2 regions of the Streptomyces sp. NPDC060205 genome follow, and region 1 is predicted to be linked to the other one. Evidence: riboswitches for the same ligand, from Rfam matches in the RefSeq annotation. Region 1 holds a riboswitch; the other holds the start of a gene.
The links. Region 1 has a riboswitch for cyclic di-AMP ahead of ACFWGJ_RS25880 (transglycosylase family protein). Riboswitches for the same ligand answer to the same signal wherever they lie in the genome.
Positions count from the first base shown of each region.

Region 1 (11,416 bases):
GCTCACCGAGCGCCCGCAGCCTGGTCGCGGTGGAGAACCGGTCACGGTCCTTCACAGCCATCTGTCCGCCTCCCCGATACGTACGTACGTCCCCGCACACGGTACGGGACCGGGTACGGGGACGTACGTACGACGCTGCCTACGAGGGCGTTCAGCCCTTGAAGCGGGGGAAGGCCGAGCGGCCCGCGTACACCGCGGCGTCGTCGAGGATCTCCTCGATGCGCAGCAGCTGGTTGTACTTGGCGACGCGGTCCGAGCGGGCCGGGGCGCCGGTCTTGATCTGGCCGCAGTTCACGGCGACGGCGAGGTCGGCGATGGTGACGTCCTCGGTCTCGCCGGAGCGGTGGGACATCATGCACTTGAAGCCGTTGCGCTGGGCCATCTCGACGGCGTCGAGGGTCTCGGTCAGCGAGCCGATCTGGTTGACCTTGACCAGCAGGGCGTTGGCGGAGCCCTCCTCGATACCGCGGGCGAGGCGCTCGGGATTGGTGACGAAGAGGTCGTCGCCGACGATCTGGACCTTGGAGCCCAGCTTCTCGGTGATGACGTTCCAGCCGGCCCAGTCGTCCTCGTACAGCGGGTCCTCGATGGAGACCAGCGGGTACGCGGAGACGAGCTCCTCGTAGTACTCGGTCATCTCGGCGGCCGAGCGGGACTTGCCCTCGAACTCGTACTTGCCGTCCTTGTAGAACTCGGACGCGGCGACGTCCAGCGCGAGGGCGACCTGCTCGCCGGGGGTGTAGCCGGCTTCCTTGATGGCTTCGACGATGAGGTCGAGGGCCTCGCGGTTGGAGCCGAGGTTCGGGGCGAAGCCGCCCTCGTCGCCGAGGCCGGTGGACAGGCCGCGGCTCTTCAGGACCTTCTTGAGGGTGTGGTAGACCTCGGCGCCCCAGCGCACGGCCTCGGAGAAGGACTCCGCGCCGATCGGGGCGATCATGAACTCCTGGATGTCGACGTTCGAGTCGGCGTGCGACCCGCCGTTGAGGATGTTCATCATCGGGACGGGCAGCAGGTGCGCGTTCGGTCCGCCCAGGTAGCGGAAGAGCGGCAGGTCGCTGGCCTCGGAGGCGGCGTGCGCGACGGCGAGGGAGACGCCGAGGATGGCGTTCGCGCCGAGCGAGCCCTTGTTGTCGGTGGCGTCGAGGTCGATCATCGCCTGGTCGATGAGGCGCTGCTCGGTGGCGTCGTAGCCGACGAGCTCCGGGCCGATCTGCTCGATGACGGCGAGAACGGCCTTCTCGACACCCTTGCCGAGGTAGCGGTTGGGGTCCCCGTCGCGGAGCTCGACTGCTTCGAAGGCACCGGTGGAGGCGCCGGACGGAACGGCGGCACGACCCGTGCTGCCGTCGTCGAGGCCGACCTCGACCTCGACCGTGGGGTTGCCTCGGGAGTCCAGGATTTCCCGGGCTACGACGACGTCGATGGACGGCACGAGCATCTCCTTCTGGGATGTGACACAAGCTGTGCCGGGCCGGAGGCCCGGTTGCGCGCAGGCCGTGGTGGCCCCGCGGGATGAGCCTAACCGGCTGCCGGGGATCGGCCAGCCCTCGACCGCCTCCTGGACAGAACCGAGAGGAAATTGTTTCCGAACGGAACAAAGACACGGGCGGAAAGCCAGGCACAAAAAAAGCCCCGCCCCGGTGCGTACGGGGGAACACGCACCGGAACGGGGAGCCCGTGGGGGACGGGGGTGACCCTCACGAGGCCTCCACTATGAAGGACACGGATGTGAGGGCGCTGTGGTTCAGTCGCGATTCGGATGTGGGCCGGACCTCCGGTCGGGGCCGAGCGGCCAGTGCCTCGGCCGGAGGTGATGTCCGGACCGCCGAAGGGGGACGCGACCGCCGGCCCGCCGGGGGCGGGCCGGCCGGCGTGCGGCCCGCGTCAGCTGAGGTGCAGCTGCTGACCCGGGAAGATGAAGTCGGCGTCGTCGACGATGTCGTCGTTGAGCTTGTACAGCTTCGCCCAGCCGCCCTTGACGTTCTTCTTGTCGGCGATCTCGCTGAGGGTGTCGCCCTTGACGACCTTGTACTCGCCGTCGCCCTTCTTGACCTTCTTGCCGGTCGGAGTCTCGACGGTCTTCTTGGTCGCCGGACGCTCCTGCGAACGCGAGGCGCGCTCCTCGGAGGACTGCGAGTTCTGCTGCTGCGGCTGCGAGGTGCTCTGGTTGGAGCTGCTGGAGCCCGACGGGGCGGTGGAGCCGCCGGTCGAGGCGCCGGACAGGCCGACGCCGCAGCTCGGCCAGGCACCCTTGCCCTGGCTCGCGAGAACCTTCTCGGCGACGGCTATCTGCTGGGACTTGGACGCCTGGTCGGCGGTGGAGGCGTAGGAGCTGCCGCCGTACGCGGCCCAGGTGGAGGACGAGAACTGCAGTCCGCCGTAGTAGCCGTTGCCGGTGTTGATCGACCAGTTGCCGCCGGACTCGCACTGGGCGACGGCGTCCCACTCGGACGCGGTGGCGGCGGAGGCTCCCGTGGCGCCCATCAGCGGGACGGCGACGGCGGCGGTGGTGACACCGGCCAGCGTGGCGATGCGGGCAGCCTTGGACGGGCGACGGTGCTTGCCCTTGTTCGAAAGCAGCATGAAGTAGATCCCCTCACCGACGCCTGCGAGGTGAGCTGTCGGGTTCGGGCCGAGTGAGTTGCCCGGCCGCGTGACACTGCTGTCACGCGGCTTAACCCCAAGCCGTGCCCGGCCATGACGACCGGGTCCGGCACTTACCTGGGTCCCCCGCTCCTGCCTACGGCGCTTTACGCGACGACTGTTCCCGTACGGCCGTTGGCAGGATTCGGCGTGCGACCGTCGGGGCTCACCCATGGCGAGCGGTCACGACCGTAGACACGGGCCGCGCCGAATTTCAAAGACGATCAGGGGTGTTGAGATCCATGTCTCAATTCGCCAAATCGGACATTCAGCGCGAACTACCGCTGCTTTTCGCCCGATTCGGCGCCTTGATCACTACTTGCTCGGCATCGCTCAGCCGTCGACCGCGAGGCGCTGACCGGGGATGATGAAGTCCGGGTCGGAGCCGATGCTGTCCTTGTTCGCGGCGTAGAGCTCGCCCCATCCGCCGTCGATGCCAAGGGAGTCGGCGATGCTGGAGAGGGAGTCCCCGGAACGGACCGCGTACGAGCCCTCGTCGGCGAGGACGCGCGAGGTGCTGTCGCTGCGCGAGGCGTGCCGGCCGGCGTAGTCGTCCGCGCGCGGCGCCATGTCGGCCTCCTCGGCGCTGCCGCCCCGGTGACGGCCGGAGCTGTCCGCGGCCGCGTCGGCCGAAGCGTCGTCGCTCTGGGACGACTTGTCCGAGTCGTCACCCTTCGCCTTGGTGTCGGCGGACGAGCTGTCCGTTCTCTGTGCGTCCGAGGCGGAGTCGTTGTCGGACTTCGAACCGCTGTCCGTGGACGAGTCCGACTTGGCGCCGTTGCTCCCCTTTGTCGCATCCGCGTCCGCGTCGGCCGACGGGCTCGCGGAGTCCTCGGCGAGGCCCGTGTCGACGTCTGCGGAGTCGGAGTCCTGCGTCAGACCGGCGACCAGACCGCAGGTCACCCAGGCGCCCGTGCCCTGCGCGGCGAGGATCTTCTCGGCGACGGCTATCTGCTGCGAGCGGCTGGCCTGGTCGGCGCTCTGCGCGTAGTCGAGGCCGCCGTGCTGCTCCCAGGTCTCCTGGCTCATCTGGAGTCCGCCGTAGAGGCCGTTGCCCGTGTCCGCGCTCCAGGAGCCGCCGCTCTCGCACTCGGCGACCGCGTCCCAGGTCGTACCGCTGGCGGCACTCGCGCCGCTCGCACCGAGCAGGGGGATCGCGATGGCCGATCCGGCCACGCCGGCGGCGACGAGGAGCGCCGGGGCCTGGCGGGGGCGACGATGACGGCCGTTCCCGGAGAGCATGCGATTGCCTTTCGCGTGACAGCAAGGAATACGCACGGGGCACGGCGAAAAGCCGTGCTCGTGACTGCTGCGACGGGCGGACCTGCCGCATTGATGGGTGAACGTAGCGGCACTCGAACTCTTGTCACAAGTCGGTGCAGCGTAGATAACGTGAAGATCACAGAGTTGACGGAGTCTCACCTTCCGTGGCCTCCGGTGCTACGGCCACCAGCACTTCCGTCAAGATGTCGCGACCGGGGTGAACTCCACCGGAAGCGTGCGCAATCCCCGCATGATGAGCCCGCCGCGCCACCTCAAATCGGCCGAATCCCCCGCGAGTTGCAGGTCGGGCAGCCGGGTCAGCAGCGTGGCCAGCGCGGTCTGTCCCTCCAGCCGGGCGAGGGGCGCGCCGAGGCAGTAGTGGATGCCGTGGCCGTAACCGAGGTGTTGGTTGTCACGGCGGGAGAGGTCCAGCGTGTCCGGGTCCTGGAAGCGGTCGGGGTCGCGGTCGGCCGCCGCGAGCACGACGAGTACGGGGTCGCCGGCGGCGATGTCCTGTCCGCCGACGCTGAGCGGTTCGGTGGCGAACCGCCAGGTGGCCAGCTCCACGGGCCCGTCGTAGCGGAGCAGTTCCTCGACGCCCGTCTCCAGCAGGTCCGTACGGCCGGCCGCGAGGGAGTCCTGGAGCCGCCGCCGCTGCCCGGGGTGGGTGAGCAGGGCGTAGGTGCCGTTCCCGATGAGGTTCACGGTGGTCTCGAAACCGGCGAACAGAAGGATGAAGGCCATCGCCGCGGCCTCGTTCTCGCTGAGGTGCTCGCCGTGGTCGGAGGCCCGGATGAGACCGGAGATCAGGTCCTCGCCCGGTGCGGGCACGTCCGTGAGCTCCTGGCGCTTGCGGTGGATCAGCTCAGCGAGGTAGCCGCGCATCTTCTTGACCGACCGGGCGACGCCTCCCCTGGGCCCGCCGCCGTGCCGGATCATCATCCCGGCCCAGTCGCGGAAGTCGTCCTGGTCCTCGCGCGGGACGCCCAGGAGGTCGCAGATGGCGTAGATGGGGAGCGGGAAGGCGAAGTCGTGGATGAGGTCCGCCTCCCCCTTCCCGGCGAACCCGTCGATCAACTGATCCGTCAGTTCCTGCACCCGGGAGCCGAATTCGGCCACTCGCCGGGGGGTGAACGCCTTGCTGACGAGCCGCCGCAGCCGGGTGTGGTCCGGCGGGTCGATGTTGAGCAGGTGGGTCATCAGTTCGGCCTTGCGCTCGCCCGGAATGCCGGTCTTGCCCTTGGCGTGCGCGGGCTCGTCGTGATGGGCGGGATTCTTGCTGAGCCGGCCGTCGGCGAGGGCCTGCCTGGCATCGGCGTACCGCGTGACGAGCCATGCTTCCACCCCGCTGGGCAGCTTCGTCCGATGCACGGGGGCGTGCTCACGGAGCCAGGCGTACGCCGGGTAGGGGTCGGTGGCGAACTCCCAGCTGAAGAGTTCGGGGACGGGCTGCCCCGTGGTCGGCGCGGGCGGCTGTGCAGGCGTTTCGGTCACTCCTCGACGGTATCGGGGGGGACGGCCGGGGCCCGCCCGGTGTCCCGGCGGCCCGCGCTCGCCCTCCCGCGCCGGCCCGGACCATGACCGCCTTACGCACTTGATGACGGGCTGTCCCTGAATGTCCTCCCCCTTGACTGGCCGACTCTCCGGCTATCTACATTCGCGGGCGTGGACCCCGAGATGCTCCGGACCAGTTTCGCGGTCGTCGAAAGACGGGCCGAGTTCGCGCTCAAGTACTTCTACTCGCACCTGTTCTGGCACCACCCCGACGTCCGCGCCCTGTTCCCGCTGGACTCCCCCGAGGACAAGGAACGCCAGCGGGACCGGCTGTTCACCGCCCTGGCGCTCGTCGTCGCCCGCCTGGAGGGGCCGGAACTGCACACGTACCTGCGGGAGCTGGGGCGGGACCACCGGAAGTATCTGGCGCGCCCCGAGCACTACACGGCCGTGGGGGACAGCCTGATCGCCGCGTTCGCCGCGGTGTCCGGGTCCGCGTGGAGCGCGGAGGTGGAGAAGGCCTGGGGCGAGGCGTACGCGCTGGTCACGGACGCCATGCTGGAGGGCGCGGGCGAGTCCGAGAGCCAGGGGCAGCCGTCCTGGTGGGACGCCGAGGTCGTCGGCCGCACCGCGCTGCCCGGGAGCGCCGGGCGCGGGGACGACCTCGCCGTGCTGACGCTCCGTCCGGACCGGCCCCTGCGCCATCTGCCGGGCCAGTACGTGAGCGTGGGCAGTCCGCGGGTGCCGGGGGCCTGGCGCCCGTACTCCGTCGGCAACGCGCCCCGCTGCGACGGCACGCTCGATCTGCATGTCAGCCTCGTCCCGGGCGGTGCGCTGTCGCCCGAACTGGTCCGGCGCACCCGGGAGGGCGACGTCCTGCGGCTCGGCGCGCCGGGCGGCCGGCTGACCCTCCGTACGCCCGTGGAGCGGCCCCTCACCTTCATCGCGGCCGGTACCGGGTGGGCGCCGGTGAAGGCGCTGCTGGAGCAGGTGGGGCGGGCGCCCGGTGGGTACGACGAGGCGCGGCTCTTCGTCGTCGCCCGCGATGTCGCGCACCTCTACGACCGGGCCGTGCTCGACGCCCTGCGCACGCGGGTGCCCTGGCTGGACGTCACCGTGCTCACGCCCGCGCCGGGGCGGCCGAGGGCGCAGGCCACGGAGCGGTTGCTGACGGCGCTGGGGAACCGGGCGAACTGGGCTCGGCACGATGTGTATCTGGCGGGGCCGCCGGGGCTGGTCGCGGGGGTCTCCTCCGTGCTGCCCCGGCTGGGCGCGGAGCCGGGGCGGGTCTTCTGTGACGAACTCCCGACCACCGGGCCGGAACGGGACCGGGACGGGTGTCGGGCCCTTGGGCCCGGAGCGTGGCTGCTGCGGCGGCCTCAGCCGCGGTGACGCTCCGCTGGGGGTGGTGGTGTGTCGTCCGCGGGTCCGGTGGGGGCTGGTCGCGCCGTTCCCCGCGCCCCTGGGAAGGCGGGGCTGCGCCCCGGCCCTGCACGTCGGGTGCGGGGGTCAGGACTCCGTTGCCCGTATGGCGTCCCGGTAGGTGCGGGACGCTGCTCTCAGGGATGCTTCCGGGTCCACGCCGGATTCCTCTGCCCGGGCTGCCAGGGCCAGGAGTTCGTAGCCGATGCCCTCGCCCTGGGGCAGGGGGGTGTCCAGGCCCGCCGTGCGTGCGCGGGAGACCAGTTTCGCGGCCAGGGCCAGGGCGGGCTGGCCCAGCGGGACGCCCTCCGTGACCGATGTCCGCTGCTTCTCCTCGGCCTTGGTGCGCAGCCAGTGCTCCTTGACCTCCTCGGGTGTGGAGGCGGTCTCGTCGCCGAACACATGCGGGTGGCGGTGGATCAGCTTGGTGACGATGCCGGCCGCGACGTCGTCGATGGAGAAGGGCTCCGACCCGTCCTCCGCGCTGCCCTCCTCGGCGATCCGGGAGTGGAAGACGACCTGGAGCAGGACGTCGCCGAGCTCCTCGCGCAGCTCGTGCCGGTCGCCCTCCTCGATCGCCTCGACGAGTTCGTACGCCTCCTCGATGCCGTACTTGGCGAGGCCCTTGTGGGTCTGCTGCGACGACCAGGGGCATTCGCGGCGGATGCGGTCCATCACCTGGACGAGGTCGAGGAGACGGGCGCCCGGGAGGTCGTACGAGGCGGGGAGCAGTTCGAGGTCGGGCATCCGGACGCGTCCCGAGCCGGCCAGCCGGGCCAGGCCGTCGGTCAGGCGCGGTTCGCCCTCGCCGGTGGCGACGACGGTGACCGTGCGCCCGCCGGCGCACGCGTCGACCAGCTCCTGGGCGCCGGGGGCGGTCTCCTCGACCTCGATGCCCGCCTCGCGCAGATACGGCAGCTGCGGGTGGGCGCCGTCCGCGCACAGGACGCGGTCGGCGCCGTGCAGCGCCTGCCAGGCGGGCCAGGACAGGAGTCCGGGCGCGACACGGTGGCTGGTGGTGAGCAGGACGATGCGCCCGGGGCTGGATGCGTTCACCCCTCGAACGTAACCCACGCCACCGACATCGAGGTCACGCCCTGTGGACGGGGCGGATCCGGGACGGCTACGCGGTCTTCTGGCTCGCCGCCGCCGTGATGTCGCGCACCCATGGGAGCTTGGCGTCGACGCGGCTGCTCTTCTCGACGTCCCAGCTGCCGTACCGGGGGTTCAGGTCGACGTCCAGCTTCTTGGAGGCGTCGGACAGCGCCTTCCAGAAGGCCGGCTGGCTGGTGTCCGTGCCGAGCGCGGCGGCGAGCTTCTGGGCCTCGATCTGGACGCGGAGGTTGTCGTCGAGCCGCTCGGGCGGCACCCCGTACTGCTGGAGCCAGCTCACTTCCAGGGCCTTCGCGCCGCCGGCCTGCTGTTCCAGTCCGGTGCGGGCCTGCTGGATCTCCTTGCGGGTGACGCTCACGCCCGCGTCGTCGGCGGCCCGGTGCAGCACCCGGTCGAGGACCATGCCGTGCAGGGTGTCGCGGGTGAGGCCGCCGGACTTGGAGATGGCCTGCTCGTACTGCGCCTCGCCCGTGGTGGCGGCCCGCTGCGCGGACCGTACCTCGTTCACCCGGTTCTCCAGCTGGGAGACCGTGATGCGGTCGTCGCCGACGACGGCCGCGGCACCGGGGTGCGCGTCGCTGCCGCAGGCGGTCAGGAGGGGGGCCGCGGCGGCGAGCGCGGCGGTGAGCAGGAACGCGGTGCGACGGCGGCGGTGCAAGGAGAACCTCCTGTAGGAGATTGTGCGACGGTGCACAAAGTCTTGCGGTGATCGATGGTAGGCAGGGGACCGGCTCTCGGCCACCCATTCGACCCAACGATTCGCCAGGACTTCGGGCACCGTCCCACGCGCGCGGTTCAGCCGCGGACCTGTCCCAGCCACTGCAGGGTCCGGCCGATGTCGCCGACGAGCGGATGGCCGGGGCCCCGCAGCCGTTCGACGTCGTACCGGAGCCGGGCCAGCGTGTCGTGTGCGGCGGCCCGGTCGCCGAGCGCGAGGAGCAGATGGCCGATGCGGCGGCGCACCTCGAAGGACAGTTCGGCGTCCTGGGCGACGTACTGGTTCTCGTAGTAGGGCAGCAGTGCGCGGTACTCGGCGAGGGCCGCCGCCGGTTCGCCGAGCTGTTCGAGGCACTGTGCGGCCTCGTAGCGGAAGCGCAGGGACTGCGGGTCGGCCCGGCCCGCCTCGGTGGCCCGTTCGTCGGCGAGGCGGCGCAGTTCGGGCAGGGCGCGGCGGTACTGGCCGTCGTCCATCAGCGTGGCCGCGTACTGCTTGCGCAGGGTGCGTACGACCGGTGAGTGCTCGCCGTGCTGGGCGGCGGCGGCCGGGAGGATCTGGCCGAGGATGTCGACCGCCTGGGTGATGCGGCCCTCGCCGAGGAGGCGCTTGACCTCGTCGACGGCTCCGGCGACATCGGGTTTCTCGACGGCGGGCGCGGCCTGCGGCTGCGCGGCGGGGGTGCGGGCGCGGTCGGGCCAGGGGGCGTGCGGGCGCAGAAAGGGGCGTGTGGGGTCGAGCGGCCCGCCGGACGGGATGCCGCGCGCGGGGAGCAGCGGCAGCAGTTGCTCGTACGTCTCCTGGGCGGAGTCGGGGCGGTGCTGCGGGTCCTTGGAGAGCAGCCGCAGGACGAGGGCTTCGAGCGCCTCGGGCACCTCGGGGCGCAGCCGGCGGACCGGCAGGGGCGGCTCGTAGAGGTGGCGGTGCAGCACGCCGAGGGCGGTGGAACCGGAGAACGGCACGTCCCCGCTGAGGAGTTCGTGCAGCAGCACCCCGAGCGCGTACAAATCGGTGTACGGGCCGACCGCGCCGCCCATCGCCTGCTCGGGGGCCATGTAGGCGGGCGAACCGATGGGCGAGCCGGTGTGCGTGAGGCGGGTGGTGTCGGTGTCCATCACGGACGCGACGCCGAGGTCGAGCACGGTGACCGTACCGTCCTGCTTGATCATCACGTTCCGCGGCTTGAGGTCGCGGTGGACGATCGGCACGGCGTGCACGGCGGAGAGCACGGCGCACAGTTGCGCGGCGACCGAGACGGCCCACTGCCAGGGGTAGGGGTCGTGCTCGGCGAGGTGGTCGGAGAGGTCGGCCCCGTCGACGTACTGCATGACGAGGAACAGCTCCTCGCCCTCGCTGCCCGCGTCGTGGACCGTGACCAGGCCGGGGTGGTCGACCTGCGCGGTGACACGGCACTCGCGCACGAAGCGGCGGCGCAGCTCGTCGGCCTCCTGGCCCGCGACCTTGTCGGGCCGCAGCAGCTTGACGGCGACGCGCCGGTCCAGACGCTGGTCGTAGGCCGTCCACACCTGGCCCATGCCGCCCTGTCCGATGAGCGTGGACAGTTCGTACCGGCCGGTGATCACCCGTCCCGACGCCACGCTCACCTGCCGTCCTCGTGCTTGCGGAGGTAGTCACTCAGCTCGTCGAGCTCGGCGCGCACCTGGTCGATACGGGCGGGCGCGGGACGCTGCGGCGGCGGGGCCGGGGTCGGCGTGGAGTTCGGGAGCCCGGGTATCGGGGCCGCCTGCGGCACCGGCGTGTGCGGACCGGTCGCGGCGGTGTACGGCGGCTGGGGCTGTGGGTAGCCGTACGTGTGCGCCGGGAGCCGGTGCGCGGCGTACGCCTGGTACGCGTAGCCCAGTGCGTGGAAGTGGCGGATCTCCGCCGCGAGGTAGTACGAGATTGCGGCGACGAGGGAGCCCAGGAGCAGCGCCAGACCCGTCCAGGCTCCCGGGGTGTGGATCTCCTCGCCGGGCTCGGTGCCGATCAGGACGAACCCGAGGACCTCGGCCGCGAACGTGGCCACCAACAGGCCCCAGTCGAGCGATTTACGGGTCACGAGCGCCAGACGCAGCATCATGACCCAGCCGAGAAGGCCGAAGCTGCAGACGGAGACCACCACGAACAGCACGCGCAGGGAGACCAGCACCCCGGTCGAGGGTGGCGGCTGGACCGGCTGCGCCTGGCCATGGCCTTGCATGGTTGCTCCTGGAGGCCTGATGGGGACGGACGGAAGTAGGGACGTGCACGTGCGGAGTCCGAGCGTATAGGCCGACAAGGACAACTGGTCCAGGGTTGTACCGAACCGTTGTCGTGCTGGTCACCGCGTCCGTCCCACGGGCCTCAGCCGGGCTCGACCGTGCCGTCCGTCAGGCCGTCGTACATGCCGCGGACCAGCTGCTCCCCGAGGCGGCCCGCGAGCCGCAGCGCCTCCTCGAACTCGGCGAGCGCGCGGAACCGTTCGCCGTAGACGCGCTGCTGTTCCAGCGGGAGCCGGGGCAGTTGGAGGCGGCGTACGTCGAGCCGGGTCGCGGTGGACGCGTAGCTGCTGGCCTGGCGGTTGTTGGCGGTGCCCCGCAGGAAACCGGCGAGGAACCACGGGTCGAGCGCGGCCGGATCGGGCCGCAGCAGTGCGAGGTTGCGGCCGAGGGCCGCGCCCGCGGTCGCCTCGTCGACCACCCGCGCGATGGAGCCGCCGCCGAGCACGGGCACGACCACGTCCCCCGCCTCGGTGAGCACGGCCTCCTCGTCGCTCTCGGGCAGCGT
Region 1 covers NZ_JBHWZP010000162.1:1,199-12,614, forward strand. The annotation lists gene ACFWGJ_RS25870 (septum formation initiator family protein) at 1-61, opposite strand, end outside; gene eno (phosphopyruvate hydratase) at 152-1,438, opposite strand; gene ACFWGJ_RS25880 (transglycosylase family protein) at 1,885-2,583, opposite strand; cyclic di-AMP (ydaO/yuaA leader) riboswitch at 2,589-2,758, opposite strand; gene ACFWGJ_RS25885 (transglycosylase family protein) at 2,977-3,885, opposite strand; gene ACFWGJ_RS25890 (cytochrome P450) at 4,105-5,400, opposite strand; gene ACFWGJ_RS25895 (globin domain-containing protein) at 5,572-6,792, shown strand; gene ACFWGJ_RS25900 (nucleoside triphosphate pyrophosphohydrolase) at 6,910-7,896, opposite strand; gene ACFWGJ_RS25905 (SurA N-terminal domain-containing protein) at 7,946-8,593, opposite strand; gene ACFWGJ_RS25910 (protein kinase) at 8,731-10,212, opposite strand; gene ACFWGJ_RS25915 (hypothetical protein) at 10,251-10,850, opposite strand; gene ACFWGJ_RS25920 (N-6 DNA methylase) at 10,994-11,416, opposite strand, start outside.

Region 2 (5,395 bases), on a different contig from region 1:
GGTGGCGACCTCCGCCTCCTGGTACAGCTTGTCGACTTTCGCCTTCACCTGGGCCGGCGTGAGCTCGGGTGCGGCGACCCCCGTCCCGTCGAACGCCGTCGCGCTCGCCGCACCCGCGAGGGCGATGGTGAAGGCGGTGCGGGCCGTACCGCCGCCGAGTGAGCGCTGTCTGGGCTTGCGGTGCGCTGCCACGTGCGATCCACGTTCCTTCCGTAGCCGCCGAGGCACTGGTGCGTCCACGGCGGTGGCCCTCAGGGGCTGGTTGCACGTCCGGCGGCAGCCCGCACAGGGGGAGCGGACCGCCGCCGGACCTCTTGGCGGTGGTGCCGACTGCCGCCCTGGCCCGGGCGGTTGTGGTGGGGAGCCGGTCACCTGGGGAAGGACGCTAAACCTCACGACACGCCGGCGGTAACGGCATGTACGGAACTGGTGGCACTCGGCCACGAGCTGACCGGGTGCGACCGTGATCCGGGCCCGGTGCCGGCGACTTGGCGTGAGGGGGTGACCGATGGGCGCGTTGTGGGGGAGCGGTACACCCGACGGTGCTATGGGCTCCGCCCTGGGCCCGCGAGAGGCCCGGGCCGCGGGCCGGTGCGGAGCGGCATGCGGGCGTCCGGTTAGGGTCCGGGCTCATGGACGTACTCATTCATGTCTTCGTCGCCCTGCACATCATCGGCATCGCCTCCCTGCTGGGCGGCTTCCTCACCCAGCTGAAGGCCATGGGCGACGGCACGGCCCGCTTCACCCCCGCCATGCTCCACGGCGCGCTGACCATGCTGGTCACCGGCGCGGTCCTCGTCGGCCTCAACCAGGCCGACGACCAGACCGTCAACAACGTCAAGATCGGCGTGAAGCTGGCGCTCCTGGTCGTGATCCTCGGCCTCGTCTACGTCAAGCGCGACGACGAGAAGGTGGAGAAGGGCCTGTTCGCCCTGGTGGGCGGGCTGACCACGGTGAACGTCTTCATCGCGGTGCTCTGGACCTGAGCGGCCCGGGCGACCGCCCGGAACACGGAAGGGGTACGGCACCCAGGTGCCGTACCCCTTCCGGTGTCCGTGTGAGCCGCTAGCCGGGCCGCACCACGCTGTGGATCGGCATGTAGTAGATCGACTCCTCGCGGACGTACGCACCCGGCTTCGGGGCGTGGATCATCATGCCGTCGCCGATGTAGATGCCGACGTGGCTGATGTCGTCGTAGAAGAAGACCAGGTCGCCGGGCTGGGCGTTGTCCACGGAGACCGTCGTGCCGGTGTTCACCTGGTCCCACGTGGTGCGCGGGAGCGTCACACCGGCGGCCTTCCAGGCGGCCTGCGTCAGACCGGAGCAGTCGTACGAGCCGGGACCGCTCGCGCCCCAGACGTACGGCTTGCCGATCTGGGCGCGGGCGAAGGCGAGTGCCTTGGCCGCCTTGGTGGAGGAGGCGGAGTCCGAGCCCGCCGTGCTGCCGGTGCCCGTACCGGTACCGGCTCCCGTGCCCTGCGTCGCCGCCTCCTGGCGGCGGCGCTCCACGTCGGCCGCCTGCTGCCGCGCCAGCTCGTCCGCCTTGCGCCGGGCCTCCTCCTGCTTCTGCCGCTCGATCGCGGCCAGGCGGGCCTTCTCCTCGGCGGTCAGCTTCGACAGGAGCTCGCGCGCCTCGGCGAGCTTGCGCTGGACGTCCGCCTTGGACGTCTTCAGCGTGCTCTGCGTCGTGGTGAGCGTCTCCAGGCCCTCGGAGGCCTCCTGCCGCTTCTTCGACGTGGTGGCCCGCTGGGTGACGTACTCGTCGACGGCCTGCTTCTGGCGGGCGGTCAGCCGGCTCATCAGCTGGGTCTGGTCGAAGTAGTCCTGCGGGTTGTCCGCGAGGAGGAGGGAGGCCGTGTCGGGGGCGGAGGCACCCGTGCGGTACTGCGCGGCGGCGAAGGTCCCGAGCGCCTCGCGCGCGGAATTGAGTTTCTCCGTACGCTGCGCCACGTCGTCGAGCAGCGTGGCGACGCGCTTGCGCTGCTTGGTGGTCTTCTCCTTGGCCGCGTTGTACTTCTCGGTGGCCGTACCCGCCTGCTGGTAGAGGTCGTCGATCTTCTTCTGGACTTCCTCCGTGCTCGGCCTGGGCTCCGCGGCGGGCGAGGCGTCCGCCGTCTGGGAGAGCAGGGCGACCGAGGTCAGGGCCGCGGTGGCGAGGGCAGGTGTCCGGATGCCCAGGGAACTGGGGGGCCGCGACTTGCGGTGTGGCGCCACGAGGGCGTCTCCTTCCGTCATCCGCCTACCGAGTTAGCTGTCGGGTTCGGGCGAGTGCTTCGGAAGGTTTGCCCTACGGTCCGTGTCCCACGAGGGAGTTCGGACCGATTCACCCCAGGATCGGTTGGGTCCCCGGTTCCGGAGGCCACGAGGGCATGCCGGATTCGGCGGAGCCCGCTCGGCCCGGCGTTGTTCGCCGGTGCGGGTCGAGCGGCCTACGCGAAAGTTAGCCAATACGTGTGGCACCTGTGAAGTTTGATGTGCGATATGCCCGATACATTTTCGTGACCTGAGCCACGGGAGTCACCCGCCGACGTCAATTGGTCGCGATGTGATCCGAGTTGTCCCGGAGGGGAACAGGGCGCGCCCTGTCTTCACACGGATATACGGAGGCCATCCGTACGCGGTTCAGGTGCCGGCGAAGTTCCGGCCGGGCGGCCGGGCGGCCGGGCGACTGAGCAGCGAGGCGGCGGGTCGGCGGGGCAGAGGTGCGTACCGCTGTACCGCTGGTATCGCCGCACCCGGTGTCGCTGCCGTGGCGGCCACCGTGTGTAATGGCGTGCTCATCACCGGTGAAGCTCTGCCCTTGGCTCACCCGGCCAGGAATCCGCCGAGTTTCCGGGGTGGCGGCCGGGTGTCAGTGGGGACGCCTAGACTCGGAGAGCGATGAGCAGCCTCTTTGATGACAGCTTCCTGGCGGACCTCAAGCCCTCCGGGGCCCACGGGGAAGAGCCCCCGCCGCCGCCCGAGGACGAAGCGCCGGACCACGGTCCGGACGACCTGTTCGGCGGGCGCTTCGACGTGCCTCCGAGCAGGGACGGCCACTACCGCGACGGCGCGCCCCGGCCGTTCGTGGACCCGGCCGCGCTCCTGGACGGGCTGAACGAGAACCAGCGCGCGGCGGTGGTCCACCACGGCTCCCCCCTGCTCATCGTGGCCGGTGCCGGCTCCGGCAAGACCCGTGTGCTCACCCACCGCATCGCCCACCTGCTGGGCGAGCGCAAGGTGCATCCCGGCCAGATCCTCGCGATCACCTTCACGAACAAGGCCGCGGGCGAGATGAAGGAGCGCGTCGAGCAGCTCGTGGGCCCCCGGGCGAACGCGATGTGGGTGATGACCTTCCACAGCGCCTGTGTGCGGATCCTGCGCCGCGAGAGCAAGAAGCTCGGCTTCACGTCGTCGTTCTCGATCTACGACGCAGCCGACAGCAAGCGGCTCATGGCCCTGGTCTGCCGTGACCTGGATCTCGATCCCAAGCGCTTCCCGCCGAAGTCCTTCAGCGCCAAGATCTCGAACCTGAAGAACGAGCTGATCGACGAGGAGGACTTCGCCGCCCAGGCCTCCGACGGCTTCGAGAAGACCGCCGCCCAGGCCTACGCGATGTACCAGTCGCGGCTGCGCGAGGCGAACGCGCTGGACTTCGACGACCTGATCATGACGACGGTCAACCTCCTGCGCGCCTTCCCGGACGTCGCCGAGCACTACCGCCGCCGCTTCCGCCACGTCCTCGTGGACGAGTACCAGGACACGAACCACGCGCAGTACTCCCTCGTCCGGGAGCTCGTCGGCAGCGCCACGGACACCGTGGCGCACCCCGAGGACGTACCGCCGTCGGAGGGCGACCTCCCGCCGGCCGAACTGTGCGTCGTCGGTGACGCCGACCAGTCGATCTACGCCTTCCGCGGCGCGACGATCCGCAACATCCTCCAGTTCGAGGAGGACTACCCGAACGCGACGACGATCCTGCTGGAGCAGAACTACCGCTCCACGCAGACGATCCTGACCGCCGCCAACGCGGTCATCGAGCGCAACGAATCACGCCGCCCGAAGAACCTGTGGACGAACGCCGGCGCGGGCGCGCGCATCACGGGCTACGTCGCCGACACCGAGCACGACGAGGCGCAGTTCGTCGCCGAGGAGATAGACCGTCTCACCGACGCGGGCGACGCGAAGGCCGGCGACGTCGCCGTCTTCTACCGTACGAACGCCCAGTCCCGTGTCTTCGAAGAGATCTTCATCAGGGTTGGCCTGCCCTACAAGGTCGTCGGCGGTGTCCGCTTCTACGAGCGCAAGGAGGTCCGGGACGTCCTCGCGTACCTGCGGGTGCTCGCGAACCCCGAGGACTCCGTACCGCTGCGCCGCATCCTGAACGTGCCCAAGCGCGGTATCGGCGACCGCGCCGAGGCGATGATCGACGCGCTCTCCCAGCGCGAGAAGATCAGCTTCCCGCAGGCGCTGCGCCGCGTCGACGAGGCGTACGGCATGGCGGCCCGCTCGACGAACGCGGTCAAGCGGTTCAACACGCTGATGGAGGACCTCCGGACGATCGTCGAGTCCGGCGCGGGCCCGGCGACCGTCGTGGAGGCGATCCTCGAACGCACCGGCTACCTCGCCGAGTTGCAGGCCTCCACCGACCCCCAGGACGAGACCCGCATCGAGAACCTCCAGGAACTCGCCTCCGTGGCGCTGGAGTTCGAGCAGGAGACGGCCGGCGGCGAGACCGCGGGCACGGCGGCGGCGAACGAGGGCGAGGGCGCGGCCGAGGCCGGTACGCCGACCGGGCTCGCCGCCTTCCTGGAGCGGGTGGCCCTGGTTGCCGACTCCGACCAGATCCCCGACGAGGACGAGGACGGCTCCGGGGTCATCACCCTCATGACCCTGCACACCGCCAAGGGCCTCGAATTCCCGGTCGTCTTCCTGACCGGCATGGAGGACGGCGTCTTCCCGCACATGCGCGCCCTCGGCCAGACCAAGGAGCTGGAGGAGGAGCGGCGCCTCGCGTACGTCGGCATCACCCGCGCGCGCGAGCGGCTCTATCTGACGCGGGCGTCGATGCGCAGCGCGTGGGGGCAGCCCTCGTACAACCCTCCGTCCCGTTTCCTGGAGGAGATCCCGGAGGCGCATCTGGACTGGAAGCGCACGGGTTCCATGGGAGCGGTGGCTTCCGGTCCGGTCGGCGGTGTGGCGGCCTCCCTGTCCTCCTCCCGCTCGCGCTCGGCGGCCTCGGGCGCGTCCGGCTTCGCGACGCGCCGCGGCTCCTCGGAGAAGCCGGTGGTGTCGCTGGCGGTCGGAGACCGTGTCACCCACGACCAGTTCGGCCTCGGCACGGTGGTCGGCGTGAAGGGCATGGGGGCGAACGCGGAGGCGACGGTCGACTTCGGCGGCGAGAAGCCGAAGCGCC
Region 2 covers NZ_JBHWZP010000020.1:39,971-45,365, reverse strand. The annotation lists gene ACFWGJ_RS05820 (NlpC/P60 family protein) at 1-192, opposite strand, end outside; gene ACFWGJ_RS05815 (hypothetical protein) at 633-986, shown strand; gene ACFWGJ_RS05810 (NlpC/P60 family protein) at 1,066-2,214, opposite strand; cyclic di-AMP (ydaO/yuaA leader) riboswitch at 2,221-2,394, opposite strand; gene pcrA (DNA helicase PcrA) at 2,881-5,395, shown strand, end outside.
Region 2: another riboswitch for cyclic di-AMP. It lies ahead of ACFWGJ_RS05810 (NlpC/P60 family protein); the one in region 1 lies ahead of ACFWGJ_RS25880 (transglycosylase family protein).